One region of the Gudongella sp. DL1XJH-153 genome, then DNA from elsewhere that is predicted to be linked to it. Evidence: riboswitches for the same ligand, from Rfam matches in the RefSeq annotation. Region 1 holds a riboswitch; each other region holds the start of a gene.

Region 1 (5,439 bases):
CAACTAATCCATAATTTGATGATACAGTTTAATGCTTTACCTGTCAATGATATTATTTATACCTGAACATAGCTTAACCTGGCAAAAAATAAATGGACGGTCATTTTTCAAGCCAAACTATGGCTTTAATACAAAATAACCGTCCCTTCTTATCTCTTTACTTAAGCTTCAGCCTAACCAATGTCTCATCAGTTGGCTGTCCGGTCTCCTTGTCCCAGCCCATGCTTTCATAGAACTCATCAAGCATGATCTCGGCATCTGCAACCTGGCCCTTGCCTAGGCCGTCAGGTGCGGGTTCCTGGGTAAGTCTAGCTGGAAGCTTCTCATCCTTTCTTCCAAAGCCCTCCCTGGCGTTGAACAATCTTTCAAGGTTAATGACCCTTTCAGCTGCCTCCATCATCTGATCCATTGTTTTGTCATCACCAGTGGCGGCATTGTAAAGTCCAGTCCAGGTGCTTCCCTTCACTGCAAGGGTGATGCTTGCAAACAGGCATACCCCAAGGAGATTGGTCATCATTGAAAGCTCCATAAAGGGCTTGACCCACCACTTGTTCTCATCCTCAAAGGGCGATACCTTCTCATTGATTCCAAGCTCGGGCTCAAGGTATCCAAAGGAGTCTATGACTGAAGCATAGGGTCTAAGGTGGTCGGCACCCCTAGGTGAGATAAGGTGTGAAAGGGATTCTCCCTTGCTGGCCCTTACGCCGCAGGATGCAAGCTCCATACCCTTGACCTGGAAAACATACTTCTCAGCCTCCGGACCGATTTTTCTCGCAGCCCTCAGTGATCCCTCGGCAAGTACATCTCCATAACCTTCCCTGTTTGCGATCATTTCTGTCATCTTGACCATTGCCTCTGCATTTCCAAAGGATAGGTCGATGCCGCCGGTTGTTTCCTTGTCGATGAGCCCCTTTTCAAACCATTCCATGGCAGATGCTATTGTCTGCCCCGTTGATATGGTATCAAGACCCATGCGATTACATATATATCCAGCCTTCACTATGGCGTTAAGGTCATCCACAAAGCACTTGGAACCAAATGCACCAAGGGTTTCATATTCCGGACCTCCGCCGGATTCACCCGCATACTCCCCGTCGATTATCTCTGTGTGCCTTCCGCAGGCGATTGGACAGCCAAAGCAAGCCCAAGCCTTCACCTTCAAATTATCATGGTAGGCCTTGTGACCAATCTTGTCCATGGCGGAATCAAAGGTGGTCAGCTGCCAGTTCCTGGTGGGCAGTAGACCAAGAGCATTGATTGAGTCTGTAAATGATGGGGTTCCAAATGGCTTCAGCTCCTCCCTTACAAAGGCTTCAGCATCCAGCTCCTCACGTGCCCTTTTGGAGAACTGGTCCATCATGTCAGGATTTTCAACATCCAGCTTGCCTGTACCATAAACCGCTACAGCCTTCAGGTTCTTTCCTCCCATAATTGCCCCAGGGCCTCCCCGGCCAGCCGCCCTGTGCTTGTCAATCATTATTGATGACATAAGGGACAGCTTCTCTCCGGCAGGACCGATTTCAGCGATTCTCACCTTGGATTCTCCAAGCTCCTGGCGTATTGCATCCTCGGTCTCCTCGGTGTTCTTGCCCCAAAGAGCGGCAGCATCCTTAAATTCCACTCCTTGGTCATTGATGTAAAGGTAGACAGGAGTATCACTTTTGCCGGTTATGATGATAACATCATATCCTGCACGCTTGAGCATGGGGGCAAGGTGGCCACCAACATTTGTCATGCCTATGGTCCCTGTAAGGGGCGACTTGTAGCCTATCACAAGCCTGCCTGATGAGGGAGCTCTGGTGCCGGTCAATGGTCCGGTTGTGAACACAAGCATATTTTTTTCATCCATGGGATCCATTCCTGCTTCAAGGTGGTCGTAAAGTATCTTTGCTGCATAGCCCTCGCCACCTACATAGAGATCCTTCCAATCCTTGTCAATCTCAAGCACCTCTGAGCTTCTGTCACTTAGGTTGATCTTTAGCATACTACCAATTACCGTACTCATTGAAACCCCTCCTTCTAATTCTCAAAAGATAAAAAACGTCCGCCATCAATGCTTCCATTCAAAAAAACAACAAGGGATTATCCACCTTCAGTGAATAACCCCTTTGCTAGCATGGCAGGTCAGAAAATCTCTTTTCTGGCCCAGTGTTCTGAGCTTCCGATTTGTGCCAACCATGATGTGGGAAAGACAGAATCGGAGTATATGTTCTATTTACACCTTAATAGTATCAGATTGTGAACATAAATTCAATACATTAATACAAGAAAGACAGGGAGGGAAAAGAGTTAAAAATAAAAGAATCGTTCCCAGTATTTCTGTTACATAAGTATCCGAAAGATTTGACAAATATCATTCATAATGACCAATTGATAATTATATGCTAGAATAATAAGGTATGGGAATTTGTATTTTTACTGAAATTCAGACAATTATATTCAATTTGAAATTATCATATTATCATTTAGAAAAAGGGAGGGGAAGACTTGAAGCAGATTCATAAGAGAATAAGGATGATAGTCCTGATAGTTGTAGCTGTTGTTTTCCTTTCCATATACATTGGAATAAAGGAACCAATATCATCAAGCCTTGAGGAGGGGGTTCTCAGCGATTTTCAGCTGACTGCCCACAACAAGTACCAGGTACTCAATGAAGCCCTGATAAATATAAGCAACAATGCAAGGTCCCTATCAAGCAGGACAAGCATAAAAAATTACATGAGAGATTATCTGGACGGAGAGACCACCTTTGAGGAGCTTAGGGACTATGTGATACCCAGATATGAAGAGGGAGTTGCAGTATTTGACAGGTCAAGAACCGCCGGAAGGGTTCTTGCGAACGGACAGATCATCCATGTCGTTGGCCCTGACAGGAACATAAAGAATTACATCGATTGGGACGTGACAGAAGTAATGATGAATCATTACTCCCAGGGGGTTGTGGTGGTTCAGTCTCCAATAATGGATGGGGAGGATATCCTCGGATTTGATGTGGTGCTTACAGACATCAGTCCCATTATCAGGCAGATGGAAGCGGGAGGCTATGACATCGACTTTCTTCCAGGCAACCAGGGTGATTCCATCATCAGGGAAAATGGAAGGGTTACTTCATATATTCACAGTGATTTTATCGGAAGGACCATTGCAATCAGCATGGATGAAGGGGATGTTCTGGGACCCTTGATGCAGTTCAGGAGAAGCCTGTACCTAAGGTATTTTCTTGTTCTTGCAGTTGTATTCCTTATAATCCAATTTCTTGGTGTCAGGTTTATCCAGAAATTCATCAGGGAACAACAAGGACTAAGAAGCATCGCCGAGGAAAATGAAAAGGAAAAGAAAACCCTGATAGATGAAATGAACCAGGGCTTCATTCTGGTGAGGGCAGCCAATAGGGACTATGAGGATTTCAAGGATTATGAAATAATCGATGTAAACAATACCTTTGAGAGCATGTCATCCATGCCAAGGGATGAGATAATTGGGAAATCATTGTATCAGCTTGTGTCCATAAGTAATAAGCTTGACACGAAAGAAATAGATGAAGTCTTGGAAAGTGGAGAATCCAAGCAGTTTGAATACCATGTTAAGGAAATGGGCAGATGGTGGAACCTGTCTGTATACAGACCAAGATTGTCATATCTGGCCATAGTTCTTGATGACATAACTGACAAGAAAAACATCCAGTTGAAGCTTAGGGACCGGGAAGAGACAATGAGAATAACACTTGATGTTGCAGGTGAAGGTCTATGGGACTGGCACTTTGAAGAGGGAGTTGTAAGGCACAACAAGAAGTGGTGTGAGATCATGGGGGTCCCCCATGACTCTGACTTCCATAGGATAGACCAGTTTGTTGCCCAGGCACATCCAGAGGATGAAGACAAGCTAAGGGACAATATTGCCAGGGCAATGAACGGACAGGAAAATCTCTACAGTGAACACCGAATGCTATTGCAGGATGGCAGAACCATCTGGATTCGGGATAGGGGAACCCTTCTGACTGATGAGAAGGGAAAGCCCGTGAGGATGATTGGTAGCATGGCGGATATCACAGCCCAGAAAAATGCTGAACAGGAGCTTTTCCTTGAAAAGGAGATCTTCCAGTCAACTCTGCTGTCCGTAGAGGATGGGATCATATCAACTGATGTGGAGGGTAGGATTACTGTTCTAAACCCAGTAGCTGAGGAAATGACCGGATGGACATTTAAGGAAGCTCAGGGAAAGCCTCTGAAGGATGTATTTGACCTGCGCAATCCAGAAAGCGGAGATCCTGAGGATATCCTGGCAGTGACAAGACAAACCGGAAACGGTAACCACAGAAGGGCACTCATGGTCACAGGCTCTGGAAAGGAAGTGATCCTTAACAACAGCATCGCAACAGTTAGACTACAAAACGGCCAGGTCATGGGGCATGTCATAGTATTCAGGGATATCACCGAGTCTGTCAGAAAGCAGGAGAAGATTGAATACCTGAGCTTCCATGACGAGCTCACCGGCCTTTACAACAGAAGATATATCGAGGATGCCATTAAGCGGCTGGATACCTCAAGGAATATTCCCTTTACTGTCATGATAGTTGACATGAACAACCTGAAGCTGACCAATGATATCTTTGGACATGAAATGGGAGACCGCATTATAAGGGAAGCTGCCAAGCTGCTAAATGAAACCCTCAGAGCCGATGATATAATAGCAAGGACCGGTGGGGATGAATTCCTGATACTGCTTCCGAAGACATCAGCAAAGGAGGCCGGAGAAATCAAGGAAAGAATCCAAAGAAATGGACATTATCACAGGGTTGAATCCCTTAGGCTTTCACTTGCGGTTGGATTCTCCACCAAGACCGCTGAGGATGAATCAATCGATGACAACCTAAGGTATGCGGACTCCAATATGTACGAAAACAAGCACAGGAACAACCAGGATGTGAAAAGGGAGATTATCCTGGATTTCCTTGAGGAGAACAGAAAAAAATTCCAGGATGAAAGGCAGCATAACGAAGAGACCAGCCTAATGGCAGCAGCTCTTTACAGGGAGCTTGGCAAGTCCCAGGTAGAGGTTGAGGAGTTTAAAAAGGCTGTTGAGCTCCATGATATTGGCAAGATAATAGTCTCCGAGGAAATACTCAATAAAGAGGAAGCGTTGACAAATGAAGAGAAGACAATCATCAGGCGGCACTCCCAGGCAGGCTATGAAATACTCAGAATTCTGGGACACCATGAGAGGTATGCCAAAGCCATTCGCTTTCACCACGAGAGGTATGATGGAAAAGGCTACCCTGAGGGTCTTATGGGAGAGGAGATACCTCTTGAAGCCAGGATTATCTCAATAGCGGATGCCTACCAGTCCATGACCTCACATAGACCATACAAAAAGGCCATGAAAGCCCAGGATGCCATAAGGGAGCTTAGGGAAAATGCTGGAGCCCAGTTTGACGAGGAT
Region 2 (5,439 bases), on a different contig from region 1:
CCTCCGTCGCATAATTTCTTATCTGCCTCCATTCCTTAAGATTGTTCAACACCACTTCCCAGAAGAAACCGGAATTCTCTGATTCATCATAATCAAGAGTTCCTCTTTCTCCATGATGGATTGCATCTGGAATGATGACCTGATAGCCAAGTCCTGCAAGTATGCTCCCTCGGAATTCCTGGTATTCTTTTTTTGAGCTCCACCCATGGTAGAATACCACAGTTGGATAATTATCCATTTCCAATTCTGGCTTGAGTACTATGACTGGGATCCCATCAATATATATATTTTCCTTCTTAACATTTAAGAACTTCATTTCTTTCCTCCTCAAGTCAACTAAACTTATTTCTATTATCATTATATACCATTGTCAATCAGTGTTTCATCCCTTGAATCTTATCTGCATACTGTATGCCAAAAGCATTGTCGTAAATGCCCAAGCCATTCATGGAAGAATGCAATGATTCCTGTTATTGCTGTAAATTTCATATCCTCTGTCTTTGTGGCAGTCTTCTACAGGCTGTTATATCAAAATTCCATATGATTGAATACTCGTTATGCATCAGGGTATATAACCAGTAAAATATGTAGGAGGGATTATATGAAATTAAGTGCTAAAAACCAATTTAAAGGAACCATTACAGATATCAAGGAAGGTGTTGTGACTGGAATCGTAACTGTTGATATCAGTGGAGGAAATATTGTAACATCCTCCATAACCATGGACTCCATCAAATCCCTTGGCCTGAAGGTTGGCCAGGAAGTTGTTGCCGTGGTTAAGGCATCAAATGTAATGATTGGTCTAGATGACTAAGAACCATCCTTATTAACCTTTATCAATCAATATTTTAAGAAGGATCTTGGACTTTTTTGATTCCAAGGTCCTTCTTAATCAATCAAATGAAAGTATGGCTCCAGACCTTCCTTGTTAGGGTACCCTTCGATTATTCTTCTGCCGTCAAAACCACACATCCAGTCTATGAATTCTATTGCTTCCCGGTATTTGCCTAAATCCTGTGAATGTCTTCTGACAGCTATTGCTGAAAATATGTTATCAAGCTTTGAATCAAGTTCGTCCTTGTTCCCTGCATAAACCCTTAAACTATCATTGTGTTCCGATAGCTTGTAGCTTGTGGAATCCACAAGGGTGTATCCGGACTTCTCAAAAGCAATATCAAGGCATTCCATATTGCTTGCTATTCTCCCACCTACAATTGTGTTCCTTTCTTCAGTAGGTATCCCTGCCTCATGCCATAGCTCAAGCTCTTTCTTATGGGTTCCCGAATTGTCTCCACGGCTTATGAAAAAAGAGTCCGTCAAGGAAATCTGTCTGAAGAAAACTTGAATTCCAGCATCAACCTTAATGTGCCTGAGTCCTGCTGGATCAGATTCCGGGCCAACCAGATAGTACCTGTTCGCCATGATATCCCTTCTATAGCCTCCAAAGCCTTGAGTCATAAAGTCCTTTTCCTCATCGGGGCTATGGACGAAAACAATATCCACATCACCGGATCTTCCTATTTGAAGGGCCTTGCCACTACCAACGGCAATGTGCCTTACCAAGGTTCCCATCTTCATGAAATATTCCTTTTCAAGCACATCCAATAATCCTGTATCAATTGGTTCCATTGAACTTGCCATCAATAGGTACTTAAGGGAATCTCCACCCTCAACTTCCTGTCCCTTGCCAACCTCTTCAACCTTGTTTTGGATAAGTGCTGTCAGTTGAATATCAACAGAATCTCTGATAGCCTGATAGTGGTTCAACATTTCCCTGCCTTCCTTTGTCAGAGTTGCTCCTCCACCCTCTGAACCTCCTACCTTTTTATCAAGAAGCTTAATACCCAAAAGCTCTTCAGTATCCTTTATTAGTCCCCAGGCATAACGGTAGGAAATCTTCATGTCCGACGCAGCCTTGGATATTGACCCCTCCTTTTCAATATTTTCAAGCAGTGAAAATAGCTTGTCCGTGGAAATTTGCTTCTTGTTCTTAAGCTGTATATATAGCTGAAATCCATCCCATTTATTTTTGTTCATTATTCTCACCCCAAACCTATCCTTTATTCGATTTTATGCCATTTAGATATTAAAATCAATAGTATCACCTGGAGTTAACCTCATACAATATTTGAAAACTAATACTATTCGTTATGCTTTCATTGACATATCGATATAGATTAATTATAATTACAGGTAAATAAACAAGTATTTAGCCTGCTCCGAGACCTTGTTTCTAAAGTGTATTAGATGCCATGAAGCAAGGTCCGGCAGGGTAATATGGGAAACCGTATTGCCTCCCATTGTGGAAAGGAGAGTGTTTGGCATTATAGATTATTGCCATATTTTGACACAGCTCCTTTTATTAAAAATAGGAGTTTTTTTGTCGGAGGTGATAATTAAGAAATTTGAGGTTTTTGTCTTTTCAAAATCATGAAAACAAGCTAAAATTAAGGAGATGATCATGTGAAATTCAACAAATTGAACCTATTGATTTTACTTATTATTCTTGCATTACCATTGGTTACAGCCTGCAGCAGCAACTCAGAGCCCACTCCAGCTGAGGAGCCAGCGCCAGTTGAAGATCCAGCGGAGGAACCAGCAGAAGAACCTGATGTGTCTGACGATTACGAGGAGCTCACAAACACCGAGCTTATCCTTGCGACCACAACAAGTACAGAAAACAGCGGATTGCTAGATTTCATCCTGCCAACATTCAATGAGCTATTTGGTATTGATACCAAGGTTGTCGCAGTAGGAACTGGTGCAGCACTCCAGATGGGTGTCGATGGTGAGGCAGATGTAATTCTTGCACATGCCAAGGCTCAGGAGGAAGAGCTTGTAACCAATGGTGATACACTTGAGAGATTCGATGTAATGTACAATGACTTTATAATAGTTGGTCCTCCTTCAGACCCCGCAGGCCTTAAGGAAAATGCGTCAGCTGATGTAAACGCAGGTTATGTGTTGATTGCAGAAAGCCAGGCTCCATTTGTGTCAAGGGGCGACAATTCCGGAACAAACATCAAGGAACTATCACTTTGGGAAACTTCTGGGGTTGGGACACCTTCAGGTGATTGGTATATAGAAGCTGGTCAGGGGATGGGCGATGTTATCCTTATGGCAAATGAAATGGAAGCATATACCATGACTGACAGGGCTACTTACCTTTCAATGCAGGAGAATGTAGACCTTGAGATACTTCTTGAGGGAGACGAGATTCTTTTCAACCAGTACGGAGTAATGGCGGTTAATCCTGAAAAGGGAGATCACATAAACAATCCCGCCGCACAGAGATTTGTGGATTGGATATTGGCACCTGAAACTCAGGAACTGATTGCGGAGTTTGGTGTTGAGGAATATGGGGAGCCTTTGTTCTTTCCAAACGCCAAATAGTTTAGACCAGAAATGTAGATACTCAACTTAACCTTATGAGTCAAAATCTTACTGCCCCGAAAGGGGCAGTATTAAGGAGTTTTCCATGGATAATTTTGTCAGTGGATTCAGAGATGCCTTTCAGCTTATTATCAATCTTGACCCGGAATTTTTTGAAATAGTAAGGTTGTCAATGATTGTATCCCTTACAGCCACATTTCTTGCTGCCATTGTTGCCATTCCATTTGGTACCTGGTTGGGAATCAAGGAATTTCCAGGAAAGAGAATTCTGGTAAGGATAATCTATACCCTAATGAGCATGCCACCTGTTGTAATAGGACTGGTTCTTTTTCTGCTGTTCCTTAGAAATGGTCCATTGGGGGAATTCAGACTTAACTTCACTGCAACGGCCATGATTATTGCCCAGTTTGTTCTAGTAACACCCATTATCACAGGTGTGGTGTTCAATGGAACAAAGGACAGGGGCCCAGATATTCAGGACCTTGCAAGAACCATGGGAGCAAGCCCAACACAGACAGTTTGGCTTCTTATCAAGGAATTGAGGATAAATATACTCTCAGCTGTAGTTACAGGATACGGTAGGGCTATGTCTGAGGTAGGTGCAGTAATGGTGGTGGGTGGAAACATCAAAGGACATACCAGAATCATGACAACCACAATTGCAATGCTAAGAAACATGGGGGAATACTCCCTTGCCATTGCAACGGGTATTGTACTATTGCTGATATCATTTCTTATAAACTCACTGCTATATCATTGGCAGCAGGAGCGTTGATATGAATATTACAGTCGATTCACTGACAAAAAAATATAATGACAAGGCGGTTTTGGACATATCAGAAATGGAATTTCAGGAGGGTTGCCTATGGGGCATCCTTGGTCCAAACGGTTCCGGTAAGACAACTCTGGTCAGGATAGTAGCGGGACTTCTGGTTCCTTGCTCAGGAAATGTTCTCTATCAAGGCGATAAGTATAATGATTCAATAAAAAAAATGATGACTCTTGTATTTCAGAGGCCATACCTTATAAGATCAAGTGTATACGAAAACATAGCATACCCCTTGCGGATCAGAGGCATATCGGAACAGGATATCTCAACAAGGGTGAATGAACTGATAGAATCCTTTAATATTCACTCCATCCGTAATCAGAAGGCTTGGACCCTTTCCGGCGGGGAAGCCCAGAAGGTTGCTCTTGCCAGGGCTCTTGTATTCAAGCCCAGGATTCTTATTCTGGATGAACCAACCTCAAACATTGACCCTGAATCCATAATGCTGCTGGAGGAAAGAATCCTTGATTACTACAAGAAAGAGAAGCCAACTATACTGATGGTAACCCACAATATACAGCAGGCCAAAAGGCTCTGCAACCGGATTGCATTTATGAATGAGGGACAAATAATAGACAGCGGAAGCCCCACTGAGATATTTGGATCTGGCGCAATGCCAAAAATTAAGGAATTTATAAGAAAAGGACTAATCTAACAAAAGCCCCACCTGGTCATTCCAGGTGGGGGCTTTGCTGAACTGTTATATGCTTTCAATTCTCCAGTCAATTGGCTCCATGCCATTTGATTGGAGAAATTCATTTGTCCTTGAAAATGGTTTTGAGTCGAAAAATCCTCTATATGCTGCCAATGGGCTGGGATGGGGGGACTTGATTATGTGGTGCCTGTTCTGATCAATCATTCCTTCCTTGGCAATTGCCTGGCTTCCCCACAGAATAAACACCATGGGCTTTTCCCTCTCATTAAGTAGCTGGATTATTCTGTCCGTGAATATCTCCCAGCCCTTTTTTCTATGGGAATTTGCCTGTCCGGCCCGAACTGTAAGCACTGTATTTATCATAAGCACCCCTTCCCTGGACCATTTTACAAGATATCCATGATTGGGTATTTCATAGCCCAGATCATTCCTCAATTCCTTGTAGATGTTTACAAGTGAAGGAGGTGGAGCTATACCAGGCTTTACACTGAAGCATAGCCCATGTGCCTGTCCAGGACCATGATAGGGATCCTGCCCAATCACAACAGCTTTTACATCGTGA
Region 3 (5,439 bases), on a different contig from region 1:
TCTTATTTTATCTATCCCAACTTTTACAAACATTTCCGTGATTTTATAAAGCTCTTCCAGACTGAGCATGTCACAATGAGGAATCTTGTTTTTTATCCCATCCTCAGGCATGCAATACTCACACCTTAAATTGCAACGATCTGTAAGGGATACTCTTAAGTAGTTGATTTCTCTTCCAAAACGGTCTCTCATCATATCATCCCTATTCTATCCAAATTATATTGCCCGTACCCTCAAATCCGTACCCACCCAGGTCAGTCACCCGGCTTTGAAATCTATCTGACTTAATCGTTTCAATAAACTCTCTTATTAGTTCCATATTCACTGACTCAGCATCAACCAGAAAATCATAATCCTCATTTGCCAGGGGTACAAAATGGAGTTCCATCGCCTTGGCAGCAGAATATGCTCCAAGACCTGTTGTTGCAGTGTTATTCTTTACTGCAGCTGCTACTGCCATATGTGTTGTGAATTCCCTCTGGTAGCCTCTGATTTTTGCTGGATCCAATTCTTCCTTCTTCAATTGATAATCCAGAAGCACCCTTGTGCCTGCTCCCCTTTGCCTGTTCGCAAAAATCACATCCTCTCTTAATAGGTCGCTGCATCCTTCAATATTATCTGGGTTTCCCTTTTGAACAATAAAGCCCTGGCTTCTCTGCAGTCCCTTTATCAAGGCCATCTTTCTTCCTGGAAAGTATTTTTTGACATAGCTAATATTGTACTCTCCGGTATCCATGTCCAAAAGGTGTATAGGTGCCAGATGGCATTCATCCCTTCTAAGGGACAATATCCCTCCCATGCTTCCAACATGGGATGAAGTAAGTTTCATCATGTCTCCAATAATATCCATTACCAAATCGTGACTTCCGATTGAAAGCAGTTTATTCCTTATGGTTGAAAGTGGTTTCAACAGCTCAACTTCGATTTTATCTCCAGCCTCGTAGCCCTCGATATTTCTTGGGATTATTCCAAGGCCATCGGCTTTTACAAGGCTCATGCTCACTCCCGCCCCACCTGATAGTGGCGTTGCAATCAATCTGTCCTTTACCTTACCAAGAGTCACCCTTACAATTTCCTTGTTCTTTAAGGATGATACCATTCTTCTGGATAAAACCGCTTCAGTGGTTTCGTATATTTCACCCTGGTCGCCAAGGAATTTTAGTATCAGTGGTTTTGCAAATACATCAAATACCATAAATGCAGAAACCGGATATCCAGGTATTCCAATTACGGGCTTCTTTTCAACAACTCCAAGAATTGTTGGTTTACCAGGTTTCATTGCCACTCCATGCACAACAACCCTTCCAAGCTCCTGAATTAGATTAACTGTAAAGTCCTTTGTACCAGCAGCTGAGCCTGCATTTACTATGACCATGTCGTTTTCTTTAACCGCTTCCTTAAGAAGCTGCTTAAGCTTATCGTAATCGTCCTCCATCGGTGGATACCTGTTTGGTATTCCTCCAAGAGATGTTACAAGCCCCTTGAAGACATGGGAGTTTGAATCAATAATGGTACCTTCCATTACCTGGGAAATATCTTCAACAATTTCAGATCCAGTAGGGATAATACCGATCTTTGGCCTTTTATATACGTTGACTTTTTTTATCCCGCCGGAAATAAGCGCTCCAATATCCATTGGTCTTACTTTATGTCTGGATGGTATTATCATTTCAGTTGCAACAATATCTTCACCAATCTGTCTTACGTGCTGATAAGGGTAGGCAGGTCTTAATATCTGAACCTGATCATCTTCCCTCTTCAGGACATCCTCAATCATTATCACCGAATCATAGGGTTCCTTGATTGGATTTCCAGTGTTGACATACTTAAAGTCCTCCCTTTCAATAAGGGTTAGTGGATTGCTTTCATTTGCACCCTCAGTATTCTTTGAGGTAACAGCAATCCCATCCATTGCAGATGCATTGTAACCAGGAGATGATACCGCTGCATACACCGCTTCCCAGGTGACTCTTCCTAGAGAATCTACGACAGCAACTTCTTCCAGGTCCCCCTCTATATTGAGTTCTTCCAAATATAGCTCTGTGGCCTTGTCAACATCTACATTATCTATGTAAGTGTTTCTTTTCATATCATCATCTCCTTCTCTTAAAACAGGTACACTTCCCTTTTTTCACCCTTGTCTATTCCTTCTTCATGCTCCTTGATTACAATGTATCCACTTGATTTTGACAAGAGAGTAATCATCCCGGATTTTCCAAAGCTTGGTGTAGCAAATGTTTGTCCGTTTTCTTCCTTTATGCTTACCATATGGTAGGTCTCTTTTCCTGGTGATGATGGAAAGTTGTGAGTGGTTATGGCTTCCATCTTTATCTTTCTGGGTTCCGTTTTCAAAAGGGAAAATATATATGGCTCTACAATAGCCTTGAACACAACTATGGATGATACTGGATGGCCAGGCAATCCAATAATAAGTTTGCCTTTTCCATCTCCAATAATGGTGGGTTTTCCTGGTTTAATTGAAAGTCCATGGGCCAGTACTCCTTTTCCGTGAAGATCGGTAATTACCTTGTGGGTATAGTCCCTGGTTCCTACAGAGCTTCCACCTGACAGCAGAACCACATCAGCCATCTTCAGGGCTTTTTGTACACCCTCAAGAAGAAGATTGTAATCATCCTTGATTATTTCACGACCTGCCACTTCCCCACCAATTTCTTCTATCATAGCTGATAGGGCATAAGAATTAATGTCTCTTATCTTTCCCATCTCCAGCTCTTCATCCAGGTCGATTACCTCATCGCCTGTAGAAAGAATATAAACTCTTGGTTTCTTAACAACTTTTGGACTTCTTATGCCAAGGCTTGCAAGGACTCCCACTTCATTTGGCCCGACTCTCCTTCCGGCCTTAAGAGCAGCTTGACCAGCCTTAATATCCTCACCCTTAAATACCATGTTTTCACCCTTGCTGATGGGCTTAAAAAGAAGAACAGTATCTTCATCCATCTTTTCAGTATTCTCTATCATGATCATCCCCGTAGCCCCCTCTGGCATCATGCCTCCAGTTGGAACATAAACCGCCTGGCCGCTCTTGAGATTATACTCAGGTGTCTCTCCCATTCTTACCTCTCCAAGTATCTCCAAGATACTTGGGATGGATTCAGTGGCTCCATGACTGTCCTCTACAACGATTGCATAACCATCTACAGTCGACCTGTCAAATTCAGGGACATTTATATTTGAAATGATATCTTCAGAAAGAATTCTTCCCTGTGATTGCAAGAGGTTTACCTCTTCAAATCCCAGGTTGTATTCTCCAAATTCCTTTTTTATCAATTCTCTTGCATCTTGGACTGAAACAACTTTAAAGAACTCCATTTAGTACCACCTTTCAAGTATAAAAAAAACAACCCAAAAAGAAAGGTTGCTTAATAAACATCTTCCTTTCCAAACGGGAGGCGTCAGGATTTCTCCTTTACCCAGCGGCATTGTTTCATGGCATCAGCTTTAGAAATCAATGCTCGGAAAATTCGTATAGATATTCATTTTGTCTCCTCTTGCAAATCCTACAAGGGTAATGCCAAGTTCCCTGGCCAAATCCACTGCCAGCGACGTTGGCGCGGATCTTGAGATTACGACCGGTATCCCTCTTCGGGCAATCTTTATCATCATTTCAGATGAAATTCTTCCTGTAGTAAGAACCATCGTCTGACCGAACTCCTGCCCATTAATATGACCCCATCCAAGGATCTTATCAAGTGCGTTGTGCCTGCCGATATCGTCTCTATGCACAAGAATTTCTTCCCTGTTGCACAAAGCACAGCTGTGAACCCCCCCGGTATCATCAAATAGTGAGCTCCGACTGTTAAATTCTATCATTAATTGTACCACATTCTGTGGGGATATTTCCATAATTTTCTTTATTCTCTTGCTTTTTGATGAGTCCAGAACATTGAAGAAGGAAGTGCCTTTTCCACATCCTGAGGTTATTGTTCTTTTACCCCTGAGTTTTTCTCTTAATGGCTTTTCCTTAATGTTTCCATGCATATTGATGATCCCTTTTTCACTATCAAGACTCCAGTTCTCCACTTCAGAGAAATCATCAAGAAAGCCTTCAGATATTAAAAAGCCTGTTGCAAGTTCCTCCAGATCCTCAGGTGTGCATAGAAGTGTGATAATCTCCTGGTCGTTTAAGTATATGGTAAAGGGATACTCCCTTATGACCTGATCCATAAGAGTATCCCTTCTACTCCCTTTGATTTTTATTATTTCAACATCCACCTTGTTCTTCAGATTATATCTCATGTCCTTCATTCCTTTGCAGGTATTCCTGAATGTCTTCTCTTGTGTTGAGATTGAAAAACATGTTCCATTCAGGGCTGAACTCTCTGGCTTCCTTTTCCGGTACAAAGTCCACCCGATAATCCTTCAGCATCGTATGAACCGCTCTTTTCCCTGTTGCCAGGAACTCCTCCATATGAATTGCAAGATCCTTCCTGTAGAAAGCATTGAATGGCTCAATCCATTCCCCGAATCTGGTTACACAAGCTACTGGATCAGACTTATGGATCCTGTTTTTCATGTGTCTGATATAATCTAGATTGATGGAAGGCATATCACAAGCCACCACATATGAATACTCTGATGCAGACTTTAAAAGACCCGCATGGATACCTCCCAGTGGTCCCTTATCTTTTATAACATCACCGGTTATAATATCAGCCAAGCCAATATAGTACTCAGGTTTGTTTGTGACAATGACTATCTCGTCAAGTTCCTCCCTGAGCTTTAATATCAGACTTTCAACAAGTCTTCTTTCCTGAATCTTGATCAGCTGCTTGTCAAAACCCATTCTGGTGCTTTTACCGCCTGCAAGTATTATGGCAGTTCCAAACTTTTTCATGGCTAGTCCTCTTTTCTTGCACACTCCGAATCTCTGCCCGTTAGAATTTCCAGACCGTGATGCACGCTATCCAAACAGAAATCCAATGATTCCCTAACAGCTTTGGGACTTCCCGGCAGATTTATAATTAGAGTGTTGTTTCTTATTCCCGCCGTTGCCCTGGAAAGCATTGCCCTCCGTGTAATCTGAAGGCTAAAGTATCTTATGGCTTCAGTTATTCCCGGAGCCATCCTCTCACAAACCTGGATTGTGGCTTCAGGTGTTACATCCCTCTTGCTGAAGCCTGTTCCACCCGTTGTAAGAATAAGCTGGGCTCCAAGATTGTCCGCCATATTCTTCATTTCTTCTGAAAGAAGGTCCTTTTCATCAGGCAGAATTACCTGCCTGATGACCACATATCCCTTATTTTCAATCATTTCCCTTATAACAGCACCTGAAACATCTTCTCTTTCTCCTGCTGCGCCTTTGTCACTGGATGTTATAATCCCAACCTTAAACATATTTAGCCTCCCCATGGAAGTGTCATATATTCCTTCATTCTTCTGTCGTACTCAGACTTGAAAAGTCTTTCATGACCTTCT

What was found. Region 1 has a riboswitch for molybdenum cofactor ahead of ACOEN1_RS03295 (aldehyde ferredoxin oxidoreductase family protein). Riboswitches for the same ligand answer to the same signal wherever they lie in the genome.
Region 2: another riboswitch for molybdenum cofactor. It lies ahead of ACOEN1_RS05845 (substrate-binding domain-containing protein); the one in region 1 lies ahead of ACOEN1_RS03295 (aldehyde ferredoxin oxidoreductase family protein).
Region 3: another riboswitch for molybdenum cofactor. It lies ahead of glp (gephyrin-like molybdotransferase Glp); the one in region 1 lies ahead of ACOEN1_RS03295 (aldehyde ferredoxin oxidoreductase family protein).

The regions. Positions count from the first base shown of each region.
Region 1 is NZ_JBMEMN010000004.1:49,715-55,153, reverse strand. It holds gene ACOEN1_RS03295 (aldehyde ferredoxin oxidoreductase family protein) at 158-2,005, opposite strand; molybdenum cofactor riboswitch at 2,088-2,215, opposite strand; gene ACOEN1_RS03290 (diguanylate cyclase) at 2,488-5,439, shown strand, end outside.
Region 2 is NZ_JBMEMN010000010.1:56,766-62,204, forward strand. It holds gene ACOEN1_RS05830 (alpha/beta fold hydrolase) at 1-316, opposite strand, end outside; gene ACOEN1_RS05835 (TOBE domain-containing protein) at 602-814, shown strand; gene ACOEN1_RS05840 (substrate-binding domain-containing protein) at 889-2,037, opposite strand; molybdenum cofactor riboswitch at 2,206-2,329, shown strand; gene ACOEN1_RS05845 (substrate-binding domain-containing protein) at 2,464-3,393, shown strand; gene ACOEN1_RS05850 (ABC transporter permease) at 3,479-4,168, shown strand; gene ACOEN1_RS05855 (ABC transporter ATP-binding protein) at 4,170-4,877, shown strand; gene ACOEN1_RS05860 (uracil-DNA glycosylase) at 4,923-5,439, opposite strand, start outside.
Region 3 is NZ_JBMEMN010000010.1:42,775-48,213, forward strand. It holds gene moaA (GTP 3',8-cyclase MoaA) at 1-195, opposite strand, end outside; gene ACOEN1_RS05765 (molybdopterin biosynthesis protein) at 203-2,089, opposite strand; gene glp (gephyrin-like molybdotransferase Glp) at 2,107-3,333, opposite strand; molybdenum cofactor riboswitch at 3,380-3,494, opposite strand; gene fdhD (formate dehydrogenase accessory sulfurtransferase FdhD) at 3,463-4,260, opposite strand; gene mobA (molybdenum cofactor guanylyltransferase) at 4,250-4,858, opposite strand; gene ACOEN1_RS05785 (MogA/MoaB family molybdenum cofactor biosynthesis protein) at 4,861-5,358, opposite strand; gene ACOEN1_RS05790 (ferritin-like domain-containing protein) at 5,361-5,439, opposite strand, start outside.